One region of the Paenibacillus sp. HGF5 genome, then DNA from elsewhere that is predicted to be linked to it. Evidence: predicted binding sites of a transcription regulator. Region 1 holds the regulator's gene; the other holds the start of a gene.
What was found. Region 1 encodes Rex, which represses fermentation and respiration genes when NADH is low (regulators of the CRP and FNR family bind a similar motif). Its sites were predicted from a motif close to TTGTGAAATATTTCACAA; they were not measured.

Region 1 (8,121 bases):
GCGGACGCGGAGGGGATTTTTGGGAGACCATCTCCAGCGATTCGGATTCTTGCCTCGGACGCGCCTGCCCTTGGTTCCGCAAATGCTACTATCACAGGGCCAAGCATGAAGCAGGCATCGCGGATGTCGTCATTACGAACCATTCGAAGCTGTTCACCGACGTGAAGGCGAATCATCAGCTGCTGCCAAGCTATGAGCGCCTCGTCATCGACGAAGCGCATCATCTTGAGGATGTCGCCGGCAAGCACCTTGGCTTGCAAATGAAGTATTTTTCGGTGGTCCATACCTTGACCCGCATGTACAAAGACAGCCGAAGCGGGCAGCTCCCGGCTCTGCGCCAGCTGCTGCAAGCTTCGCCGCACGAGAAGGCTGTCGAATGGTCTTCCGTCATCGACCGTTTGTATCCGGACCTGATTACCGCAAAAGAGAACTGGGATCGGCTCAGCGATCAATTGTTCGGACTGCTTCCGGAACGCGGAGACGCTTCTCCGGGAGATGCCGGCCAATTCTCGCTCCGCCTGTCGCCGCTTAAGAAGCCGAAGGATTGGGATTCGATGGCCGAACTGGAGCATCAAATTCATCTGACGCTGGGCGATGTCGTGCGCAAGGGCGATAAGCTGATCGCCGAAATGAAGGAAGATTTGGATGACTACAGCGCGGACAGCCTGTTAACCGACCTTTCGGGCCTGTTTAAGGACCTTGCCGCGCATCGTGAAGACCTGCGATCCTTCATGGCCCTGAACGATGAGGGCACGGTATACTGGATGGAGGCGAACGGCAATTTCCGCAGCAAATCGCTGCAGCTGTATGCCGTGCCCGTCGACGTGAGCGCTCATTTGAAGGAATTGTTTTTTGACAAGAAACAAAGCGTGATTCTGACATCGGCGACCTTGTCGGTGGACAAATCGTTTCAGTTCATGATCGAGAACCTGGGTCTTCAGGAAGCGGCTGAAGCGGGGAACCTGAACACGGTTCAGCTCCCGTCCCCGTTTAATTATAGGGAACAGGCCCTTCTTGTCGTGCCGCGCGATTTTCCGAGCGTGAAGGGATCGGTCGGGGATGCACTCTTTGTGAATACGCTCGTGAAGTCTTTGGCCGATACGGCCGTCGCTACACATGGCCGCATGCTCGTCCTGTTCACTTCGTACCGGATGCTGCGCCAGGTGCACGAGCCGCTGAAAGAAGCGCTGGCATCAAGCGACATCACGGTATTGGGACAAGGTATGGACGGAACCAGCCGTACCAAGTTAATCCGAAGATTTCAGGACAACAGCGCTTCCGTGCTGCTGGGCACCAGCTCCTTCTGGGAAGGGGTAGACATCCCGGGTGAGGCGCTGACTTGTCTAGCCATCGTCCGGCTGCCGTTCCAGCCGCCGAATCACCCCTTGGTCGAAGCCAAGAGCGAACTGCTGCAGCAGCAGAAGAAGAATCCCTTCATGAAGCTTTCGGTTCCGCAAGCGGTCATTCGTTTCAAACAGGGGTTTGGGCGTCTGGTGAGAACAGCACAAGATAAAGGGATCGTGATCGTGTACGATACCCGGGTCATTGAATCCTATTACGGGAAGTATTTCTTATATTCCTTGCCGGGGCCGAAGATGGAGCACATGCCGACAGAGGGGATCGTTCCCCGAATTTCGGAATGGCTGCAGGAAGAGGCAAGCGCGGGAAACCAAGCTGAATAAAGTGAAACCAAGCACGATCAACAAAAAAAGATGTAGTTATTAGCCTATTATTAGGGGGAGCATGCATGAAATCGGAAAAAATTTCGGAAGCCGTGGTCCGCAGATTACCTGTATACTTGCGCTATTTGAATGAGCTTCAGAAGAGGGAGGTTTCCACGGTTTCCTCCCAGGAGCTGGGACAGAAGCTGGACCTCAATCCTGCTCAAATTCGTAAGGACCTGGCGTATTTCGGTGATTTTGGACGGAAAGGGATCGGATATGATGTTTCTTATCTGATCGAGAAGATTCGCCAGATTCTGAAGCTGGACCAGAAGATCAATGTCGCATTGGTCGGGGCCGGTAATCTTGGACATGCATTATCGAATTACAATGCATTCCTGAAGGATAATATGAAGATTGTGGCGATTTTCGATTCGTATTCTCCCAAAGTTGGCATGAAAATTAACAATTTGGTCGTACAGCCGATGGAAGAGCTGGAGAAGACGGTTCATGAGCACGGCATTCGAATCGGAATTATCACCGTTCCGGATTTCGAAGCGCAGAACGTAGCGAATCAGCTTATCGCCTCAGGGATCGAGGCGATTCTGAACTTTGCGCCAACCATCCTGAAAGCCCCAGCCCATATCCGGATTCATACGGCTGATTTTACAACGGATTTGCAAAGTTTGGCCTATTATTTGGATAACGGCAAGGAGGATGCAGCACATGACAACAACGAAGTGGATGGTTAAGAACGGAACGTTTGCTGTACTGGAGGAAGACCGATCCGTGCTTCGCGGATACATGGTGGTTGAGAACGACAGGATCACGTACCTGGGCGAAGAGGAGCCCGTCGTGGAAGAGGGAACAGAGATTATCGACGGAACCCATCTGTTCTTCCTGCCTGGATTGGTGAACACGCATGGACATGCCGCCATGTCGCTTCTCCGCGGTTATGGCGACGATCTGGCCCTGCAGGTATGGCTTCAGGAAAAAATGTGGCCGATGGAAGCCAAATTCACGTCAGACGACGTATATTGGGGCACATCGCTCTCCGTGCTGGAGATGATCAAGGGCGGAACCACGACGTTTGTCGATATGTATGACCATATGGATCAGGTCGCGAAGGTTGTCCAGGACTCGGGAATGCGCGGTGTCCTGACGCGCGGCGTAATCGGTTTATGCCCGCCCGAGGTACAGCAGCAGAAGCTGGATGAGGCGGTGGCATTCGCGAAGGATTGGCATGGCAAGGCTGACGGCAGAATTACGACGATGATCTCGCCGCACGCGCCTTATACCTGCCCGCCGGATTTCATCGAAAAATTCGTTCAAGCATCCCATGACTTGAACCTGCCTTTGCATACCCATATGTCCGAAACGGAAACCGAAGTGGCTCAGAATGTTAAGGATTACGGACTTCGCCCCGTTGCCCATTTGGAGAAGCTGGGCATGTTCTCCCGTCCTACGCTTCTTGCGCATGCCGTTCATCTGACCGATGAAGAAATCGAAGTCTTGGCCAAGCATCAAGTAGCCGTATCGCATAATCCCGGAAGCAATTTGAAGCTTGCCAGCGGAGTCGCCCGCGTACCTGCGCTGCTGAAAGCCGGCGTAACGGTGTCGCTCGGAACCGACGGACCTGCTAGCAACAATAACCTGGATATGTTCGAAGAGATGCGGCTGGCTGCCCTGATCCATAAAGGAGTAAGCGGGGATCCGACGGCCATTCCGGCCTCCGAAGCGCTTCGAATGGGTACGGAGTACGGAGCCAAGTCCGCTTTCCTTGAGGATATCGGTACGCTCGAGGTAGGGATGAAAGCCGATATGATCGCATTGAATACGGATCAGGCGCATTTCCTTCCGCGGACCGACTATATTTCTCACGCGATCTACTCTGCCAGCGCGAAGGATGTAGAGCATGTATGGGTTGACGGCAAGCAGGTGGTGAAGAATGGCGCGAGCCTTACTCTCGACGAGGAACGCATCCGCCGGGAAGCGCAGCGTGCATTTGAGCGTCTTACAACCCTCTAGGGAATAATCAAGGGGAGCGAGGAAGACGGATTTGAAGAAAAAAACGAAGTGGATACTGCTGAGCGTGTCCGGCGTCCTGCTACTATTGCTTGGCCTACAGCTCTATTATTCCTATGTTATGAAAGATACGTGGAATGAAGAAAGAATGGCGATCCTTGCAGCGAAACAGCATGGCCAATTGGTCTCGTCCGACAAGACCTATAAATCGGTATGGGGCGAGGACAATAACTATTGGGTGGTCAGCGGGAAAGATAAAGACAACCAAGACCGCATGGTCTGGGTGAAGTTTACGGACGATAACGTTCCTGTTGAAGGGGCAGATGCCGTTCAGTCCGTGTTATTGAATACGGGCATGTCAGAGGCTGTGATGCGGGACCAGATCCGTAACGAAATGCCGGGTGCGGTCATCAAGCGATTGCTGCCGGGAATGTATGAAGGCGAGTATGCCTGGCAGCTGCAGTATGAAAACAACGGTCAGCGCGGCTACAGATTCTATCGTTTTCAAGACGGAAACGCCATCGGAAATGATATTATTCTTCCTAATCAATAAGAAAACAAATGAAAGGCGTCCCCTTATAGGGATGCCTCTTTGGCACATAAAGATGTAAGCGCATACAGAAATAAATTGGTAAAACTGTTCTAAATATTTTCACAGACAAGCATGAAAAAGTATATAAGATGTGATATACTCGTACTTGTACGAATTAAGCAGATCAATTACATGCGTCACTATATATCGTTGTTATATGTATTATTGTGCTGCAATTGCTATACAAAATTTCATATCGAAATTGAAGGAGGAACTTCATGAAACTGCGCATTGTACCTATCATGCTGACTGTCGTGATCTCAGCATCGGTCCTCTTTGGCGGTTGGTTTCTGTATCGGCAGATGGCTTTGCAGAATCCGCTCGCAACTGTTGTGTCACAATACGATGGCGTGAAAAGTTCTCATATAGATATTAAACAGGATACCGTGACTTTGAATCTTGATTTGGCTCCGGATGCGAATTTACAAGGTTTGGTTCAGCATATTAAGCAGGAAGGCAAGTCCGTGATCGGCAAGCGGGAATTGAGAATCCAGGTGGAGGACCATTCCTCGGAAGCATTGGATCAATGGTGGGAGCAAGCGATGCTGTCGGTTGCCGAAGCGATGGACAATAAGCAGTATACCGATATTCAATCATCGCTCGAGCAGCTGGCTGCCCAGTCACCGAATTTGAAAGCAAAAGCAACGATCGACGACACCAATGTCTATGTCAGCTTGTCGGACGGCAAGTCTGGTAAATTTATAATCTTGCCGCGTCAACCTGGCAAAATGGAGGTGTGGAATCATGCCTAAATTAGCAAAAGAAATCATCTTAGGCTTCATTCCGGTTTTGTTGGTATTCCTTGTGTTTGTCGGCGTGAACATCGTGCCTCTCTTAATAGCGGCAGGACTCGTAGGCGGCTTGCTGTTTATAGCCAAGATGAAGGGCGGCATCGCGGTTGGTGCCGGAAATGAGCGAAAGCGGAAGAAGAGCGGCCCGGCCAAGCTGACGTTCGAGGAAATCGGCGGGCAGGATAACGCTAAACAGGAGCTGCGGGAAGCATTGGATTTTCTGATTCGTCACGAAGATATTAAGAAATTCGGCATTCGTCCATTGAAGGGGATTCTTCTCACAGGGCCTCCGGGAACAGGGAAGACCTTGATGGCCAAGGCCGCTGCCCATTATACCGATTCTATCTTTGTCGCTGCTTCAGGCAGTGAATTCGTGGAGATGTATGTCGGCGTCGGTGCAGGGCGTATCCGGGATTTGTTCAAGGATGCCCGCAACCGCGCGGCCAAAGAAAACAAGCAAAATGCCATCATCTTCATCGATGAGATCGACGTCATCGGCGGTAAACGTGAAGGCGGCCAACAGCGAGAGTACGACCAGACGCTGAATCAGCTGCTGACCGAAATGGACGGCATCTATTCGCAGGAAACGCCTCGCATTCTGGTGATCGCCGCAACGAACCGTAAAGAGATGCTGGACAGCGCGCTGCTGCGTCCAGGACGATTCGACCGCCATATTCAAGTGGATCTGCCTGATAAGAAGGGCCGGACGCATATCTTGAACCTGCATGCGGGCAATAAGCCGCTGCATCAAGATGTCGACTTGGAGAAAATAGCAGAGGAAGCTTACGGCTTCTCGGGTGCACAGCTGGAGAGCGTCATGAACGAAGCCGCCATCTATACGATGCGCGAGAACGAACAATTTATCCATCAGCGTCATCTGTCCATGGCGATTGACAAGGTAATGATGGGCGAGCGTTCCGACCGTGAATCGAATTTGGAAGAGAAGAAACGTGTTGCCATCCATGAATTGGGACATGCTATCATGGCAGAGCTGGTGCGCCCAGGCAGCGTGAAGCAAGTCGCGCTCAGCCCGCGCGGCAAGGCGCTTGGCTATGTTCGCCATAATCCGCAGCAGGAACAGTATTTGTACACAAAAACCTTCCTGGAAGAGCAGATTATGATCGCTCTTGGCGGCGCGGCCGCCGAAGAGATCTATTACGGGGGCCGAAGCACGGGCTCCAGCAATGATTTCGAGCAGTCCCTGAACATCGTGGAGACGATGATGAAGTCGGGTCTGACGTCGCTGGGTATCGTTAACATGAACATGGTTACTACCGAAGAGCTGATGAAAGAGAACAATGTGATATTGGAAGAGCTAATGAACCGCACCAAGACGCTCTTGGAACAGAAACGGCCGATATTCGACAATTCTCTTGACATCCTGTTGAAGGAAGAAATTCTCTCGGGAGAACAATTTCGTTGTCAATTTCGTGAAAACGCGCTTTTACCAGCATAAATTGTTATGCTGGTTATTTTTTTTACTTTTTTGTCGTGCTAAGATATTATTATACTTTGTGCTCTAAAATGTATTTTTCGACAAATGGGGTACAATTAAAGTATAGAGATAAGGAAAGGGTGGAGTAGAAACCATGTACTTCAAAAAAATCGGCGTTGTAGGCGGCGGGACCATGGGGCAGGGCATTGCGGAGATGCTGGCAGCCAAGGGCCTTGACGTACTGCTCGTAGAGAAAACTCCAGAGAAACTGGACTATTCATACCGAATGATCGAGACCAGTCTAGATAAACAACTGGAGAAATGGGGAATTACCCAGGCAGAGAAGAAACTGATCCTGACCCGGATTCAAAAAGTAACTCATTTTGCGGAGCTTAGCACCTGCGATATGGTGATTGAGACGATCATAGAGGACTTGGATGCAAAGAAAGAAGTATTTACACAGTTGGATCAAGTTTGTCCGAGCCACGTAATATTAGCAAGTAATACATCCACGCTTAGTTTGACGGAGCTCGCCAGCTCCACCAAATATCCTGAGCGTGTTATTGGCATGCACTTCATACATCCCGTTTCCAAGGTCGACCTCGTTGAAATCATTCGCGGCCTGAAGACTTCAGATCATACGTTTAACGAAACCAAACGCTTTGTAGAGGAAGTTTCGGATAAAAAGGGGATCATGGTCTATGAATCTCCAGGTTTCGTCACCACCCGCATGATCACGCTCATGATCAACGAAGCGATGCATCTCCTGCAAGAAGGCGTAGCCTCGGCGGAAGATATCGACGACGCCATGAGAATCGGATATAACTTCCAGCACGGACCGCTGGAGATGGCCGACCGTTTCGGCCTGGATTCCATTCTCGCCGCGCTGGAGCGCATGTTCCGCGAGTACGGCGAACTGAAATACCGTCCATCGATTGTCTTAAAGAAATTGGTTCGCGCAGGACAACTGGGCGTTAAAACCGGAGAAGGCTTTTTCAAGTACGACAAGGATGGTGACCGGGTATGAATATTCTCGTAATTAATGCAGGCAGTTCTTCGCTGAAGTATCAACTGTACGACATGACGGATGAATCCGTGCTGGCTAAAGGATTGGTTGAGCGGATCGGCATGGATTCCTCGATTCTGACGCATAAACCGACGGGAAAACAGGACGTAACGGAAGTCAGCGAAATTCTGGAGCATACTACCGCGATCCGCAAAGTGCTTGGGATGCTGACGAACGAGGAGCACGGTGTGATCGATTCAATCGAAAGCATTCAGGCCGTAGGGCATCGCGTGGTGCATGGCGGGGAATCTTTTAAAGAATCCGCTCTCGTAGACAGTGACGCCAAAGCGGAAATCCGCCGCTTGTTCGATCTGGCTCCGCTTCACAATCCGGCCTCGATGATGGGGATCAAAGCCGCAGAAACCAATATGCCTGGCGTTCCGCAGGTCGTTGTGTTTGATACGGCGTTCCATCAGACCATGCCTGAGAAATCGTACCTGTACGCTATTCCGAGAGTACTTTATAATAAGTATAAAGTACGTCGTTACGGTGCGCACGGTACTTCCCATGCCTATGTCAGCCAGGCAGCGGCAGAATTCCTGAACCGTCCG
Region 2 (7,479 bases), on a different contig from region 1:
TCCTGTATCCACTTGTTGTAAATTTCCTTGCCTAGTCCCGACATTTCGCGGCCGGTGTAATAAACCAGATAATTCATCAGGCTGAATATTTCATCATTGGTCAAGAGGCTGTTCTTCAGCTGTTCAAACCATTTATCGTAATCGTCGCTCCACTGCTCCTTCTGCATTCTGAAGGACTGGATGATTGCACGAATCTCACCTAAATGCGTATAAACCTCGACAATGCCATGGCTCGAAATATCCTCGCTGCGGATCAAACGATTCTCACCGAGCACGATTTTATACTTTAAGGCTTGCATCGCATCTTTATAGGATTGCGGAATATCGCCAATCTGATCCGTCGACCGACCCATTCCCATCGTAATTGTAAATTTCAAGTTTTGGTGCGTCCATGCCAGGATTTGTTCCGCAATCGGAACCAGTACGGCCTCCTCAAACTTGTCCTGATCCCGTTCTTCAAACAGAATAATGGACAGGTTGGAAGGTGATGTCCATTCCGACCACAGCCGGCAGTCCCATTTCGAAGCGATCTCATCCACGACCGTCCGCAGAGTGAATTTAAGCAGATCTTGATCGGTCTTGGAATAATCCCGACAGAAATCCCCGTACTTATCAATCTCCAGGATGAGCATACGATATCGGTCCAGTGGCAGCGGCAAATTCAGTCGATCCGCTTCAGACTTCCATTCGGATACAGATAGAGGCGAGTCCCCTTCGATCAGCTGGCGGAACATAAACCGGGTCCTGACATGGAGATCCTCCCGGTATTTCTCCTGATATTCCTTGGATTGTTCCAGTATACTGTCAAAGGCGGATTCGATAAATGCGAATTCATCCAGCTTCCCCTTACGTCGGCCACTGCTCACCACCGGAAGCGAATAGCTGCTGAAACGGGCAGCGATTTCCTCAATGGGCTTGGAATTTCGCCTGGAAACATAAATCATCCATAGGAAGCCGATGGCAATCATGCCAAGACCTATGATAAACCAAAGATTATAGAGATAAGAGATAGCGCTTACAAAACCATTGTTCAACAAACCGCTTCCATAGTTCCAATTCGTATAGCTTGATACATACTGGGAATTGACTTGGGATGGCGGACGATCCGCTTTGGTGCCGAACAAATGGTTTCCGGAGGTATCCTGAACCTGAATGAAGCTCATGTTGGAATCCAGCATCTCTTCGGTAAGCTTGTTCAAGGATTCCGTGCTCACATTGACAACGATCATGCCTAAGTCGTTTTTCATGTAAGGCGATCCTCTGACCAGGCTGACCACCTGCTTGCCGCCTTTCATTTTAAATTGTTCGAAATTTCTCGCGCCTGTCCATTTCGGTGTTTTCGATACTTGATATTGTTCAATAAATTCATGGTCCGGATATGTACTTACGTATCCATTCGTGGCATTGCTGAGCACATAGCCGTCCGAATTCCTCACCAGATAAATCGAGTCGATCAAGGGATAATAATTAATAATCTCCTTGAGCTTCTGAACAGCTTGAATATTAATATATGGATCGCCAACGGCAGATGATTTGAAGAAATCATTCAAAGCCTTGCTGTTGATGCTCTCGAGGACGATCATATTGTCGATCACCTTCAGAGACGTGTCCACCATGCGCATCGCCTGCAAGGAGAGCGACTTATTGGCGTTAAGCGCCTCCCGCCGGCTCTGTTCGCTGAACAGCTGAAAGAAAACAAAAAATATAAAGGTAATCACAATAACAAAAATGGGCATATAGGAGAGCAATAGACGCTTGTACCAGGATCTCTGCATGATCAACCCTCCCACCGTTTTTTCGCAAATTTTTAATTATTATAACTTAAAAAGCACCTTTTGGGTTATAGTTCTCCATAGTCATAACGATACGTCCATACCTAAACAAAAAAAGAAGCGGGACAATGCCCGCTCCGTTGTTGTAATCCTGGTATGCTGAATTGAATATTTTATAGCAGCGGGTTCTCGTGTTTCGCTTTCAGAATCGACCAGCGCCGCTCCACTTCTTTTTCAAATTCGCCAAGCATTTCTTTGTTTTCTTCCTTGAGCAGATGTCTTGATTTGCCCATGTATTTCAGCCAATCGCTGAGCGGCACCCGTTTCTTCTTCGCTTCAGGATCGTACGTAATGTTCGTTTCTCCCTGCTCCACTTCATACAGTGGGAAGAAGTTTGAATTCACGGCCGCGCGGACGATGTTCTCCCCATCCTTGTCGCTCGATTTCCAGTTCAGCGGGCATGTGATCAGCAGCTTGCCGTAGACGGTACCTACATTCTGAGCGTACCACTGCGCTTTTGCCGCCTTTTTCACAAGGTCCTGCGGAAATGCTTCCGTCCCCGTGAATACGTACGGAATATGTGCCGCCGCCATCATTTGTACCGTATCTTTATGATGGAACGCTTTGCCCTGCTGCTGTTTGCCGACACCGGACGTACTGGTCATGTGTCCTAATGGCGTGGAGTACGAAAGCTGCGCACCGGTGTTCATATAGCCTTCATTATCATATTCCAGAATGATCAGGTTATGGCCCCGCAGCGCCGTCCCGATGGCCGAACCCATCCCGATGTCCATGCCGCCGTCGCCGGTCACCATCACAAAAGTGAAATCCTCAGGAACCTCGATTTCCCCGCGGCGTTTCTTCTCAAGGAACGCTTCTACCGTGCCGGATAAAGTAGCCGGTCCGTTCTGGAACAAATTATGAATGAAGCTCTGCTTATGCGAGTTATATGGATAACCCGTTGTTGTGATATAAGCGCAGCCGGTATGGAATAAAGTAACGACATCGCCTTCAATCCCTTTGAAAAAGAGCTCCAGCGCCGGGAAAATACCGCAGCCCGGGCAGGCTCCGTGACCGGAAGCAAACCGTTTCGGTTTCGCGGCAAGCGCCCGCATCGGCGGCACTTTGACGGCTAATTTACTTGTCTCTTCATCCACCTTTACGGTGATCAGGCCAGATTTAAAGCTGTCTCCATTCATCGGGGCAATGACCGGCTGCAGCCTCTGCTCCTCAGCTCCCGGGGTTTGGCCGTAATAATCAAACGGCACTTTGGCATAACCGAGCTCCATGGCCTCGATCGTCAAGGCAAAAAAAGCTTCCGCGTCATCCGCGTAATAGTCTTTCCCGCCAAGTCCAAATATGCGGGACAGCACAATAGGCTGCGGACCACGGATTTCCTGCAGGGCCGCTTTGACCTCATGGGTCAGATTGGCCCCGTGTGCACCGTAAGAATCTGCACGTTCGCCAACCAGCAGTGCTTTGACACCTATAAGCGCTTCGCGAATTTCTCTTGCCGGGAACGGCCGGAGAATATTCGGGCTGATTATGCCCGCTTTAATTCCTTTCGCCCGCAGCCGATCCACGACGTCTTTGGAGGATTCGGCCGCCGAATTGAGGAGGAATAAAGCCACCTCTGCGTCTTCCATTCGGTAAAGATCAAGCGGCGAATAGGATCTTCCGGATAAAGCCGCATATTCCTCGGCCACTTCCTTGAATACTTCCCCCGCACGGTACATGGCGTTTGACTGTTGGAAGTGGTTGTTCATCAAATCGTCGCCGTTCATATAAGCCCCAACAACGATCGGGTTGTTCTCGTCCAGCACATGTGGATATTCAGGAGCCTTTTCCCCTACAAACTCTTGAACGGTTTCCCGGTTCGTAAATATGTGTACCCGGCGTTTCTGGTGCGATGTAAAAAATCCGTCATAAGCTACAATGACCGGCAGGCGTACGTCTTCATGTTCAGCGATTCGCAGCGCCATGATATTCATGTCATACACGGCCTGCGGTGAACGGGCGGTCAAAATCACCCAGCCGGTATTCAGGCCGTAGTAAAGATCCGAATGGTCACCGCGAATATCCAGCGGTCCGCTGACTGCACGCGTCACCAGATTCATGACCATCGGGAAACGTGTGCCCGCCTGCACAGGAAGCTGTTCGATCATATACAGGAAACCATTCGCGCTGGTAGCATTGAATACCCGTGCTCCGGCTGCGGCCGCACCGTAGCAAATCCCCGCTGATCCATGTTCGCCGTCAGCTGGAATCAGCTTGATGTCGTGTTCGCCGCGTGTACGCATCATATCAAGATATTGGGCGATTTCCGTAGAAGGCGTAATCGGAAAATAACCCATAATGTGATAGTTAATCTGGGCAGCTGCCATGGCAGCCATTTCGTTGCCCGATTCGAAGACTTCCGTTTGAGCGGACGCCAGCTTGTTCTCCGTTGTTTCTTGAATTTGCATATTCATGATCAGACTCCCTCCCCAGTTAAATAGGGAAATGATTGCGGCACACGGTGCTGCTCCGCATAATGCGGCTCTTCTAACATGGCAGCCAAAGCGGTGGTCGGACAAGCTTCGATACACTTCAAGCAGCCTTTGCAATACTGATAATCGATACCTTTCATAAACATCTGCATATTCCCGCGTTTATCCGGCTTCTTCTCCCACACGATGCAGAAATCCGGACATACCGTATCGCAAGCGGCACAGTGAATGCAGTCCTCGATCTTGTACTCTGGCAAATATCCCTGCCGGGAGCCGCCAAGATCCTTCAGGACACTGTTCGCCGTAACGTTCAAAATCCCGCCCAGCTCCTGCGTTTCATATCCAAGCATCGGCTGCGGCCTTGCAAAAGCGATTGGGTCTATAAGCTCTGAGCCGTTTCCCAAGGAAAGGAACCGGACTTCGTTATATCCTCTGTCAAAGGTCCGCACATTCGCTTCCACCAGGTGGGGCAGCTTTTTCTCAAAAGTCGTGCGGATTACCTGCCGCATATCGTCCGGGTTTAGGAAGCTGCAAATCCGGAACAAAGCCCCCAGCATGGCCGTATTCACTTTGGTTTTTTCCTCAACGGAAATTTTCAGCGCATCCACTACGGCCAGCGTTCCCTGCGTCATGTGCAGATCCACGGCCACTTCGGAAAGGTCTCGCGCCGTATTCACAAGCACCGTTCCGTCAGGCTGTAATCCGCTTATGACATCGATCGTCTTATACAAGGCTTCATGAAATACGCCGACGACATGCGGCTGCTCAATGGGACTGTGATCGCGGATTTCCACCTCGGGATCGCAGAACCTTACGAAACTCTTCACGGGCGACCCTTTTTTCTCCGAACCATAGCTGGAAAAATTCGAACCGTTAAGTCCGGAGCCGGTGACCCCGGCTTCGGCCAGCATTTTTCCGGCCAGATTGGCGCCGAGCCCGCCGATGGATTCGAGACGGATCTCGAAAAATCCCAGTCCATTCTTTTGAGGTAAAATCGACATGTTCTCTCCTCATTTCTTCTTAGGTCATTAATTCCAGTTTAAAAGAAGAAACGGACGGGGTTTGTGATTAAACTCACTACTTAAAAAAATTGTGATTCCAATCACTATGTCGGTTGTGGGAGCGAAGTATACTGTCTTCAACAGTCCAATTGCGAGGCAATCTTATACTGACCTTACGACTAATAATCACGAAATTGGAGGAGAAATAATGAATAACAACGCGACAGAACAGACCTTAAAGCATCAGCCGTCCATGTTCTGCTTTCAATGTCAGGAAGCATCCAAAGGAACAGGCTGCACCATTGTCGGCGTATGCGGCAAACCGCATGATGTGGCAAACCTGCAGGATTTGCTGATTTATCTGCTGAAAGGCATCTCTTTTCTCAGTCTGGATATCCGGCTGCCGGAGGTGCTTGAACAGCGCATATCGCTGTTTATGATGGACTCCTTGTTTGCAACGATTACGAACGCCAACTTTGACCGCGAGGTGTTTGTGGGAAGAATCCGGGAAGCGATCGAGCTCCGCGGCGAGGTGCGCACCTATTATAACGAACAATATCCGGAAGGAACCGCAAATCTCCCTGATGCCGCCGTCTGGCAGGCGGATAACGAAGCTGCTTTTGATGAAAAAGCACGTACGGTGGGTGTCCTCTCAACCCGCAATGAAGACATTCGCTCGCTGCGCGAATTGATCACGTACGGCTTGAAGGGGATGGCTGCTTATACGTACCACGCGCTTCATCTGGAGAAGGATGATCACGAATTAAACCGTTTTATGCGCCGTGCGCTTGCCGCCACGCTTGACGACAGCCTTGAAGTGCAGGATCTGGTCGCTTTGACGATGGAAACCGGCAAATACGGCGTAAACGCCATGGCGATGCTGGATGAAGCGAACACCTCGGCTTACGGAAATCCGGAAATGACGAAGGTCAATATCGGGGTAAGCAACCGGCCCGGCATTCTCATCAGCGGCCATGATCTGAAGGATTTGGAGGAGCTGCTGAAGCAGACGGAAGGAACCGGCGTGGACGTATACACGCACAGCGAAATGCTGCCTGCCCACTATTATCCGGCATTCAAGAAATATGAGCATTTTGTAGGCAATTACGGGAATGCCTGGTGGAAGCAGAATAGCGAATTCGCAGCCTTTAATGGACCGATATTAATGACAACCAACTGTATCGTTCCGCCGAAAGACAGTTATAAGGACCGTATATATACAACAGGCAATACTGGGTTTCCGGGTGTCCGCCATATTCCAGAAGGAACAGACGGTGCTCCCAAAGACTTCTCCGCATTGATCGAGCAAGCGAAAGGATGCCCACCTCCAACGGAGCTTGAAACGGGTGAGATCATCGGCGGTTTCGCTCATGCCGCTGTGATGAACGTGGCCGATCAAGTCGTCGATGCCGTGAAATCCGGGGCGATCCGCCGCTTCTTCGTCATGGCCGGCTGCGATGGACGGATGAAATCCCGCAACTATTACACCGATTTTGCGGCAGAGCTTCCAACAGACACGGTCATTCTAACGGCTGGCTGTGCCAAATACAAATACAATAAACTGGATCTAGGTGAAATCGGCAGTATCCCGCGGGTCCTGGACGCTGGTCAATGCAATGATTCTTACTCCCTCGTCGTGATTGCATTGAAGCTGAAGGAAGTATTCGGCCTTGAGGATATTAATGATCTGCCGATTTCCTATAACATTGCCTGGTATGAGCAAAAAGCGGTGATCGTGCTGCTTGCCCTGCTTTATCTTGGTGTCAAAAATATTCATCTGGGCCCTACGCTCCCTGCATTCCTGTCGCCTAACGTTGCCAAAGTCCTCGTGGAAAACTTCGGCATCGGCGGCATTACCAATGTGGAAGATGACATGAAGATGTTCCTTGGTGCCTAATTAGTAGTCGAAGAAAACCTGATAAAGAAAAAAGGGCATGGGTTATGCAAGCAATGATCTGCTTGGTAACTCATGCCCTTTCAAATTAAATAAGCCGCTTCCACTCAACAAGCAAATCCTTTCACGTCTCGCTATTTTTCAATTTACCTATCAATGTAACACCTTAATTCTTACCACCATAGCCCTTGTAAGTAGCGTAAACTGCATCTGCATATTGATCTGCCAGAATCGGACGGCCATAAGAATCCGTAGCTCCCGGATACCAGTTATCTCCACCGTTGTAGTGTAATAATCCGTTGTAGATATTTCCAAACTTCGTA

Region 2: the regulator Rex is predicted to act here: its motif matches at 5,324-5,341, upstream of hcp (hydroxylamine reductase).

What each region holds. Positions count from the first base shown of each region.
Region 1 is NZ_AEXS01000167.1:33,546-41,666, reverse strand. It holds gene dinG (ATP-dependent DNA helicase DinG) at 1-1,682, shown strand, start outside; gene HMPREF9412_RS27515 (redox-sensing transcriptional repressor Rex) at 1,748-2,413, shown strand; gene HMPREF9412_RS27510 (amidohydrolase) at 2,388-3,689, shown strand; gene HMPREF9412_RS27505 (cell wall elongation regulator TseB-like domain-containing protein) at 3,721-4,239, shown strand; gene HMPREF9412_RS27500 (hypothetical protein) at 4,497-5,030, shown strand; gene HMPREF9412_RS27495 (AAA family ATPase) at 5,023-6,525, shown strand; gene HMPREF9412_RS27490 (3-hydroxyacyl-CoA dehydrogenase family protein) at 6,659-7,531, shown strand; gene HMPREF9412_RS27485 (acetate/propionate family kinase) at 7,528-8,121, shown strand, end outside.
Region 2 is NZ_AEXS01000125.1:35,584-43,062, forward strand. It holds gene HMPREF9412_RS19485 (helix-turn-helix domain-containing protein) at 1-1,775, opposite strand, end outside; gene HMPREF9412_RS19490 (thiamine pyrophosphate-dependent enzyme) at 1,946-4,243, opposite strand; gene HMPREF9412_RS19495 (2-oxoacid:acceptor oxidoreductase family protein) at 4,246-5,262, opposite strand; gene hcp (hydroxylamine reductase) at 5,471-7,159, shown strand; gene HMPREF9412_RS19505 (carbohydrate-binding protein) at 7,323-7,479, opposite strand, start outside.